Regions from separate parts of the Klebsiella sp. I138 genome, predicted to be linked through region 3. Evidence: predicted binding sites of a transcription regulator. Region 3 holds the regulator's gene; each other region holds the start of a gene.
What was found. Region 3 encodes LexA, which represses DNA repair genes until DNA is damaged. Its sites were predicted from a motif close to TNCTGTATGTACATACAGNA; they were not measured.

Region 1 (3,279 bases), 2.4 Mb from region 3:
CAAATTCTGGCGAGACGTTTTCCAGCACCTCGGGATACCATTCGCCATTTTGTAGGTTACGCAAGCGCAGGCCGTACTGCCGTCGGGAGAGATAGTCCTCCGCCAGCGCCATGATCGTATTGTCCGGCGAGATCCCCAGTCCGCCAAGCGTATAGAATTCGCTCTTCGCCGCGCGCTGGTTGCTATCGAGTAGCACCTCCCATTCATCCCACTCTTCTTTCAGCACCGACTGGCGCTGGTAAATAGCGTATTCGCAGCCGGGTTCATACACCTGGCGATAGCGATAGCCATTTTTGCTGTAGGGTGCAGAGACTTCACGCGGCGGGATACGGTCAATGATTTCTTTCAGCACCCGCTCCTGCAGGCTGCGCTGAGTGGACATGACCTTCTGCCCGTATTCATTTTCCTGGCGAAGATAATCAAGCACTTCCGGCCGCGAACGATCGTCGTCGCGCAGCCAGAAGTAGTTATCAAGGCGGGTATCGCCATGCAGGGTCATGGCGTGGGGGATTCGTTTTGCTTTTGGTGGCATCTTTTGGTCTTTTGCATCCTGTATTTCATACACAAAATCATTCAAGAAGCGGCTTGAAGGATGGCGTGTGTATAAGGGTGGCAAAAGTGGCCCACGTTGCAAGCAAAACCTGCTGATTTAGATAGAAAGCGCCTGTTTTTGTGCCTGAATATCCTGTTCGATGTCGGCACGCACTTCCGCCGGGAGCCCTAAGGCCTCGCCGAGGGCGTTGAGATAGCTCCGCTCCATAAAATGGTCGATATCGATCGCAGCACAGCTGATGTAATAGATTTCCAGCGCCTCTTGCTCGCTAGTGATGCCCTGAGCCAGACGCTGCGGGTCAAGCGGCTGCGCCAGGGCGCGATCGATTAATACGCGGCCCTGCACGGCAATATTAGCCGCACGCAGCTGCTCTTCGATGTTTGCCCGCTCACTGTCGTCAATATGCCCGTCGCTTTTAGCCGCAAACACCAGCGCCAGTATCAGCCGTTCGCTGCGGGCATCAAGCCCGGTCGCCGGCGAGTCCTGCGACGCGATGGCGGATTGCCCGGTGCAAGCAACAGGTTGCGCGGGCGAAGCTTCCTGTATTTTCTGCTGGTATTTATTCCACAGCACGCTTCCCGCAATCGCTCCGCCGCCAACCAGCAGCGCGCTGGTGCCATATTTGGCCAGCAGCTTACGCGATGATTTACTGGCTACCAGCAGCCCTGCCAGGCCACCTAGCGCGCCAGGCAGGAGGAAGTTTTTCCCATCCGGCCTCTCACCTGATGATGAAGATGGTCCCTGCTGACCCAGCAGAGACTGGAGTTGATTAAGCCAGTTAGCCATGATTCCCCTCGTTGCATATTAGGCGTAATCACCAGCCTAAACGACGAGATGTAAGGAAATGTGATGGACAACTAAAGATGCGCAAATTCGGCTAGTGTCAGGCCGCCTTTACCTTCCGTGATTTCGCTGGCGCTGGGGGTTCGTGCGACTCGTCTGCTGCGGCTTCCGGCGTTTCTGCCCCCTGGATGTCGGTCTCAGAGGACTGCCCGGCCGTTTCATCTTCCGCTTCCGGACGTTTTCCCGACCTCAGGATATGATGTAGCGTCTCTTTGCGTTCCGCCAGCCACATTGCCATTTCATCGCGCTGTGCTTCATCCAGCGTGAGCGGGCACTCTACCAGCCAGTCGTTGAGGACTTCGGCAAGATCGAGCATTTTGTCGTAAGCATCGGCCTCTTTTTTGCTGGTAAACGACATTTTTTCCTCACCTTCGCGGATCACCACATATTTAATTTCAACCGCCATTGTGCAGCCTCTTTTATACTGTATTTTTATACAGTATAGCAAATTTTCACCCGAGACTCAACCAACAGCCATAAAGACAGACGCAAACGTTTTCGTCTATAATGCGGCGCATGTTTTTTTACTGTGGAAAAGAGTCATGACGTTATTAGGCACAGCGCTGCGCCCGGCAGCAACGCGGGTGATGTTGTTAGGTTCCGGTGAACTGGGTAAAGAAGTCGCCATTGAGTGTCAACGGCTGGGCATTGAGACCATCGCGGTAGACCGCTACCCTGATGCGCCGGCAATGCAGGTGGCGCATCGTTCGCACGTCATCAACATGCTGGACGGCGAAACGCTGCGCGCGCTGATTGCAGAAGAAAAACCCGACTTCATCGTGCCCGAAATTGAAGCCATCGCCACGGATATGCTGGTCGAGCTGGAGCTGGCCGGGCAGAAAGTCGTCCCCTCTGCCCGCGCGGCAAAACTGACCATGAATCGTGAAGGTATTCGCCGCCTGGCCGCGGAGGAGCTGCAGCTGCCCACCTCCTCCTACCGCTTTGCCGACAGCGAAACCGCCTTTCGTGAGGCCGTTGCTGAGACAGGGCTTCCCTGCATCGTGAAGCCGGTCATGAGCTCATCCGGCAAAGGCCAGAGTTTTATTCGTCACCATGACCAGTTGGCCGATGCCTGGCGCTATGCGCAACAGGGCGGCCGCGCCGGCGCAGGCCGGGTTATCGTCGAGGGCGTGGTCAATTTCGATTTTGAAATTACTCTGCTTACCGTCAGCGCCGTCGACGGCGTCCATTTCTGTGCGCCGGTCGGCCATCGCCAGGAAGATGGCGATTATCGCGAATCCTGGCAGCCGCAGCAGATGAGTGAACGTGCGCTGGCCCGCGCGCAGGAAATAGCCAGCAAGGTCGTACTGGCGCTCGGTGGCTATGGACTGTTCGGCGTGGAGCTGTTCGTCTGCGGCGACGAGGTTATCTTTAGTGAAGTCTCTCCTCGTCCACACGATACCGGAATGGTCACGCTCATTTCACAGGATCTTTCAGAATTTGCCCTCCACGTCCGTGCCTTCCTTGGTCTGCCGGTGGGCGCGATTCGCCAGTATGGCCCGGCGGCCTCAGCGGTGATTCTGCCGCAGCTCACCAGCCACAACGTCACCTTTAATAATATTCAGGGAGCGGTTGGCGCAGGCCTTCAGCTGCGCCTGTTTGGCAAACCGGACATTGATGGCTCTCGTCGCCTGGGCGTTACGCTGGCCGTTGCCGATAGCGTTGATGAAGCGGTGGCACGGGCGAAAGCTGCCGCATCGGCCGTCCTGGTTCAGGGATAAAAAAACCCGGTGGCGCAAGCGCTACCGGGTCTGGACTTCGCGATTTATCAGGGCGTGAAAGTTACTTCGCGCCTTCAACTGCTTCGCGGGCAATGTTGGTAATGCGGTCGTAATCACCGGCTTCCAGCGCATCCGCCGGAACCAGCCAGGAGCCGCCGATGC
Region 2 (3,279 bases), 1.6 Mb from region 3:
TGCCGTCTGCTATGTTGATGATGCGCTGCACCACACGCCTGCTGACGAACATCGGGTGCAACAAGCGCTCAATAGTTTGCAGTCCCGGATTCAACACCTTGAGCCCCGTGCAGATAGCAAAGAACCGCTGGTGCTACAGCAAATCGGCCTGCTGCTGGCGCTGCTGCCGGAAATCTGCCGGTTGCAAAAACAGGTTGCCGCTCAACCTGAATAAGCATCGATACTTTTGAACTAGATACCAGCCCAAGCCTTAAGCTCCTGACGCCGCTGCGTCGGGAGCGCCGCAGAATGTACGCCCACAATAGCCCCCTCCAGCGCGTAAAGAATATTCAGCGTAAGCGCCTTATTTGACTCACGTAATTTCAGCCAGACTTCCTGCGCACCAAGCTGTCGAAGCGTTTTTTCATCCATAATGCCAACGCTAATCAACAGCAACTCCATATGAAAGCTGATATTAGGGAGATCTTTTAGCCTTCCGGTAGCAAGCTGTCGTCGCTTTTCATTGCGTGCACTTTGTAACGACAACGCCGATAAGTTAAAAAGCGTTTTGCTGTCGCGCCAAAGAGTTTCATCAACCTGATAATACTTCAGCAAAACCGGGCGGCCATTTTTCCGCATTGTCAGAAGAGGAGTCTCATGCACAACACGATACTCAGCGCTCTGCTCACAAACCTTAAGATAGATTTCGCCCTCTGCAACCATAGCAAAAACGGTATCCTCGATGGCCAGGCTATAGCCGCCAAATAACGGCCGACAGCTTATTTTACCGAGTGGAGATAAACATTCCTGGAATTGATGGAACCGTAAAGATGAAATTTTCTTCATGATTATTCCTTTGTTAATCATGTAAATAGAAGATTGTTTGTAAACGGATCCGCTAATACAGAAAATAAGTGACTTCGTTTATTGCAGCAAGGTGATTTTTGCACTGTTCAATATTTACTCACCGTTTTGCGAGGGGCTTTCAGAAAACTGCCCGCTGGAAATGCTAAATATATAAGCAATAAATACGCATTCCCTGTTCACCGGGATATGAGTGAATAGTTTCGCGTTCTGTATAACAAACACGGGCGAAGCAACTGCGCGCATGCGCCGGATGGCCAACAATTGCTCACGTCATTTATCGATCAGAATAGATGCATCCCCCCTGCCCCCGGAGCCCGCTGGCGCAGAATCGACAAAAATCATGTACAATTTTCAACCAATGAAGTGATAAATGAGGTTGATCTTTTCTCCTGCTGGATATACTGTATATTCATACAGTAACCTACAGGCGGGATAGACTATGTTTACTTCAGCTTACGCAAATCGTTCATCACTGACTTCTGCTTCAGTACGTCATCCTTCTCATGACGTCGCCGAACAACCGGCCAGCGGGCTGATCAGTGAAATTGTCTACCGCGAAGATCAGCCTATGATGACGCAATTACTCCTGCTCCCTTTATTGCAGCAGCTTGGCCAGCAGTCCCGCTGGCAGCTCTGGCTTACGCCGAAGCAGAAATTGAGTCGTGAATGGGTTCAGTCTTCCGGTCTACCGCTGTCTAAGGTTATGCAGATTAGCCAGCTGTCCCCTTACAATACCGTAGAGTCGATGATCCGCGCACTCAGTACGGGTAATTACAGTGTGGTGATCGGCTGGCTGGCAGATGAACTCACGGCAGAAGAACATGAACGCCTGGTTATCGCGGCGCAAGAAGGTCATGCAATGGGGTTTATCATGCGACCGGTTGGAAATGCAAACCAGCCTGGGAGACAACTCAGCGGGCTAAAAATTCACTCTAATTTGTACCATTAAGCTAAATTAGGATTAATCCTGGAATTTTTTTTGCTTACAATAATGTCATTTTCAGAACAGGGTCATTTATACCGGAATGCCTGTCTGATGCGGTTTCGCGGGTTTATTGGGCGAACAAAAATCAACCATATTTGTTAAATGTTGTGTACACAACCCTTTTTTTTCATATGCCTGACGGAGTTCACACTTGTAAGTTTCGAACTAAGTTGTAGACTTTACATCGCCAGGGGTGATCGGCTTACGCTGCATGTATCAGCATAGTTAACAACAAGTCACGCCCCGGGTGAAGGATTTAACCGTGAGGTCTTTTGTAACTTCATGGCGAATTTTGGATGATAATGAGGCGCAAAAAATGAAAAAGACAGCTATCGCGATTGCAGTGGCACTGGCTGGCTTCGCTACCGTAGCGCAGGCCGCACCGAAAGATAACACCTGGTACGCAGGTGGTAAACTGGGCTGGTCCCAGTTTCACGATACCGGATTCTACGGTAACGGTTTCCAGGACAACAATGGCCCGACCCACAACAGCCAGCTCGGTGCTGGTGCGTTCGGTGGTTACCAGGTTAACCCGTACCTCGGTTTTGAAATGGGCTACGACTGGCTGGGTCGCGTTGCATATAAAGGCAGCGTAGACAACGGCGCTTTCAAAGCTCAGGGCGTTCAGCTGACTGCTAAACTGGGTTACCCGATCACTGACGATCTGGATATCTATACCCGTCTGGGTGGTATGGTTTGGCGTGCAGACGCTGATGGCAACTACGGTTCTACCGGCGTTTCCCGCAGCGAACACGACACTGGCGTATCCCCGGTATTTGCTGGTGGTTTAGAGTGGGCTGTTACTCGTGACATCGCTACTCGTCTGGAATACCAGTGGGTTAACAACATCGGTGACGCAGGTACCGTTGGTGCACGTCCTGATAACGGCATGCTGAGCCTGGGTGTTTCTTACCGTTTCGGTCAGGATGAAGCAGCTCCGGTTGTTGCTCCGGCACCGGCTCCGGCTCCAGAAGTGACTACCAAGCACTTCACTCTGAAGTCTGACGTTCTGTTCAACTTCAACAAATCTACCCTGAAACCGGAAGGTCAGCAGGCTCTGGATCAGCTGTACACCCAGCTGAGCAACATGGATCCGAAAGACGGTTCTGCAGTGGTTCTGGGCTACACCGACCGTATCGGTTCTGATGCTTACAACCAGCAGCTGTCCGAGAAACGTGCTCAGTCCGTTGTTGATTACCTGGTATCTAAAGGTATCCCGGCTGGCAAAATCTCCGCACGTGGTATGGGTGAATCCAACCCGGTTACCGGCACTACCTGTGACAACGTGAAGGCTCGCGCTGCACTGATCGACTGCCTGGGCCCAGATCGTCGCGTAGAGATCGAAGTTAAAGGTTACAAAGACGTAGTAGCTCAGCCGCAGGCTTAAGTTTTACTACCTATAAAAAACCCCGCTTAAGCGGGGTTTTTTTTGGTCTGAATTCTGCTGG
Region 3 (3,279 bases):
CACCGGCAGAACCATCTGCCAGATCAGGTAGCGATCGGCAAGCTGCTGGAGCGACGGCAGCGAGGTCAACAGGGCAATAATCTGCTGCCCCGCAACGGCATAGGTCACCGCAAACGCCAGCGCCACTATTCCCGATTGCCGACAGGCCGCCCGCCAGACGTCAAGCAGCTGACTCCCATTACGCGCGCCGTACGCCTGCCCGGAGTGAGCTTCTACGGCATAGGCAAAACCATCCAGCGCGTAGGCGGTGAAGGTCAGCATGGTCATCAGAAGCGCATTGACGGCAACGATCTCGCCGCCGAGGCGAGCGCCAAAGACGGTCACCGCGCCAAAGCAGAGCTGGAGCAGCAGAGAGCGCAGCATGATATCGCGGTTTAACGCCAGCAGCCGACGCACATCCCCGCGCCAGGCGCATTTCAGCATGGCCAATGACACCCCGCGCAGCGTCAGTACGCGTTTTGCCATCAGCAGCCCGATGATAAAGGTGACATATTCGGCGGTCACCGTCGCCAGCGCAGCACCCTGCACGTTCATGTGCAGACCCATCACCAGCCACAGGTCGAGCACGATATTCAGCAGATTGCCGACGATCAGCAGAATCACCGGCGCCCTGGCGTACTGCACACCCAGCAGCCAGCCGAGCAGCACCAGGTTTGCCAGCGACGCCGGCGCGCTCAGCCAGCGAATTTTGAGAAAGCGCCGGGCCTGTTCCAGCACCGCTTCATTGCCGCCAACAATATGCAACGCCAAATCGATAAGTGGGGTTCTGAAAAGCACAATCAGCAGGCCGGCCCCTAATGCCAGCCCCAGCGGCTGCACCAGCGCCCTCGCCAGGCGAAGAGGATCTTTTGCGCCAAAGGCCTGTGCCGTCAGTCCGGTGGTGCTCATGCGCAGAAAAAGCAGCAGCATGAAGAGAAAACTGGTGGCCGTCGCGCCGACCGCAACACCACCGAGGTAAACCGGGCTATCGAGGTGACCAATTACGGCGGTATCGACCAACCCCAGCAGCGGGACGGTGATATTGGAGAAAATCATGGGTAGCGCCAGGCGCCACAGGGCCTTATCAGCGGCGTTAAAGAACATGAGAAAGAGCCTGACCGGGGGAAGACTGCGCAGCATCATGCATCAGATGATGCTGCGGGGAGAAGGTGTTACAGCCACTCACCGTTGCGAATAACGCCAACGGCCAGCCCTTCGATAGTGAAGTTTTGCTCGCGCAGATTCACCACGATCGGTGAAAATTCGCTGTTTTCTGGCAGGAGTTCGACGATGTTACCCAGCTTTTTAAGGCGTTTTACGGTAACTTCTTCGTCAATACGCGCCACGACAACCTGGCCGTTACGCACATCCTGAGTTTTATGGACCGCCAGCAGATCGCCATCAAGAATACCGATATCTTTCATCGACATACCGCTAACCCGCAGCAAAAAGTCGGCATTCGGCTTGAACATCGCCGGATCGACCTGGAAGTGACCTTCGATATGCTGCTGAGCCAGCAGCGGCTCACCGGCTGCGACGCGGCCAATCAACGGCAGACCAGGTTCTTCTTCCGTAAGCAGACGGATGCCCCGGGAGGCGCCGGAGATAATCTCGATCGCGCCCTTACGCGCCAGCGCTTTCAGGTGTTCTTCCGCCGCGTTGGGAGAACGGAACCCCAAGCGCTGAGCAATTTCCGCACGCGTTGGCGGCATGCCCGTCTGGCTGATGTGATCCCGAATGAGATCGAACACCTCTTGCTGCCTTGTCGTTAACGCTTTCATCCCGCCCCCTGGGTGTATATACAGTTATGCTGTGAGTATATACAGCTAACGGTGATTTTGGAATCAAATTTCACACAAAAATCAGGAGATTCTTTCCATTTTGCGTATCAGATAACCCATTGTGCCAGGGGTTATTGCCACCGGCAGGCCGCAAACCCCATCGGGCGCGTGGAGCCTGCCGGTCGGGACAGCAAAATTCGGTTAATGGTAGCGGGCCCACAGCAGGATTGCCCAGGTGATCAGCGCGATCGCAATGGCCAGCAGCACCGCCGCGGACCCCATGTCCTTCGCCCGACCTGATAGTTCGTGGTGCTCTGGCCCAATACGGTCTACGACCGCTTCAATCGCGCTATTAAGAATTTCGACTATCATCACTATCAGGACCGAGCCTATCAGCAGCACCCGCGTGATGGCGTCAACGTCCAGCCAGCAGGCGATCGCGACGGCAATAATGGCGGCGACGCCTTCTTGACGAAATGCGGCCTCATTCATCCATGCCGCACGGAACCCTTTCCAGGAATAACCTGCTGCTTTAATGATTCGGGTTAACCCAGTGGTATTATTGGCCATCAAAAGAACCTTTTTATGTAAATGACGTCAATGAGTGCACGCGTTTGCCGCGTGGCAACGGAAATTTTGCGCGCTTTCTGTTATTCTTGCCGCGCATTTGCATGATTAACCAGAGGCTTCACATCGTTTATGTCCGGCTGGCAACGAATTTACTATAAATTACTGAATTTACCATTACGGGTGCTGGTAAAAAGCAAGTCTATTCCCGCAGAACCTGCTCAGGAATTAGGGCTGGATACCTCGCGTCCTATTATGTACGTCCTGCCTTATAACTCGAAGGCGGACCTGCTGACTCTGCGCGCCCAGTGCCTGGAGCACGATTTACCCGACCCGCTTGAACCGCTGGAAATCGACGGCGCGCTGCTGCCGCGCTACGTGTTTATCCACGGCGGGCCGCGCGTCTTTACCTACTATGCGCCGAAAGAAGAGTCGATCAAGCTGTTCCACGACTACCTGGATCTGCACCGTAACCATCCTGACCTGGACGTGCAAATGGTGCCAGTGTCGGTGATGTTTGGTCGTAGGCCAGGGCGTGAGAAAGGCGAAGTGAACCCGCCGCTGCGCATGCTGAATGGCATTCAGAAGTTCTTCGCCGTTCTGTGGCTGGGGCGCGACAGTTTTGTCCGTTTCTCACCGCCGGTTTCCCTGCGCAGAATGGCCACCGAACACGGCACCGATAAAATTATCGCCCAGAAGCTGGCCCGCGTCGCGCGCATGCACTTCGCTCGTCAGCGCCTGGCTGCTGTCGGCCCGCGCCTGCCGGCGCGTCAGGACCTGTTCAATAAGCTGCTGGCCTCAAAAGCCATCGCGCGCGCGGTGGAAGACGAAGCACGCAGCAAGAAAATCTCCCATGAGAAGGCGCAGCAAAACGCCATCGCGCTGATGGAAGAGATCGCCGCAAACTTCTCCTATGAGATGATTCGTCTGACCGACCGCGTGCTCGGGTTTA

Region 1: the regulator LexA is predicted to act here: its motif matches at 1,819-1,838, upstream of ACMYSK_RS03220 (YebG family protein).
Region 2: the regulator LexA is predicted to act here: its motif matches at 1,246-1,265, upstream of sulA (SOS-induced cell division inhibitor SulA).

What each region holds. Positions count from the first base shown of each region.
Region 1 is NZ_CP180447.1:706,061-709,339, reverse strand. It holds gene ptrB (oligopeptidase B) at 1-532, opposite strand, end outside; gene ACMYSK_RS03225 (tellurite resistance TerB family protein) at 650-1,339, opposite strand; gene ACMYSK_RS03220 (YebG family protein) at 1,437-1,802, opposite strand; gene purT (formate-dependent phosphoribosylglycinamide formyltransferase) at 1,939-3,117, shown strand; gene ACMYSK_RS03210 (bifunctional 4-hydroxy-2-oxoglutarate aldolase/2-dehydro-3-deoxy-phosphogluconate aldolase) at 3,179-3,279, opposite strand, start outside.
Region 2 is NZ_CP180447.1:2,199,480-2,202,758, forward strand. It holds gene yccS (YccS family putative transporter) at 1-214, shown strand, start outside; gene ACMYSK_RS10335 (TfoX/Sxy family DNA transformation protein) at 232-825, opposite strand; gene sulA (SOS-induced cell division inhibitor SulA) at 1,286-1,795, shown strand; gene ompA (porin OmpA) at 2,148-3,218, shown strand.
Region 3 is NZ_CP180447.1:3,804,335-3,807,613, forward strand. It holds gene dinF (MATE family efflux transporter DinF) at 1-1,083, opposite strand, end outside; gene lexA (transcriptional repressor LexA) at 1,152-1,760, opposite strand; gene ACMYSK_RS17785 (diacylglycerol kinase) at 1,962-2,330, opposite strand; gene plsB (glycerol-3-phosphate 1-O-acyltransferase PlsB) at 2,460-3,279, shown strand, end outside.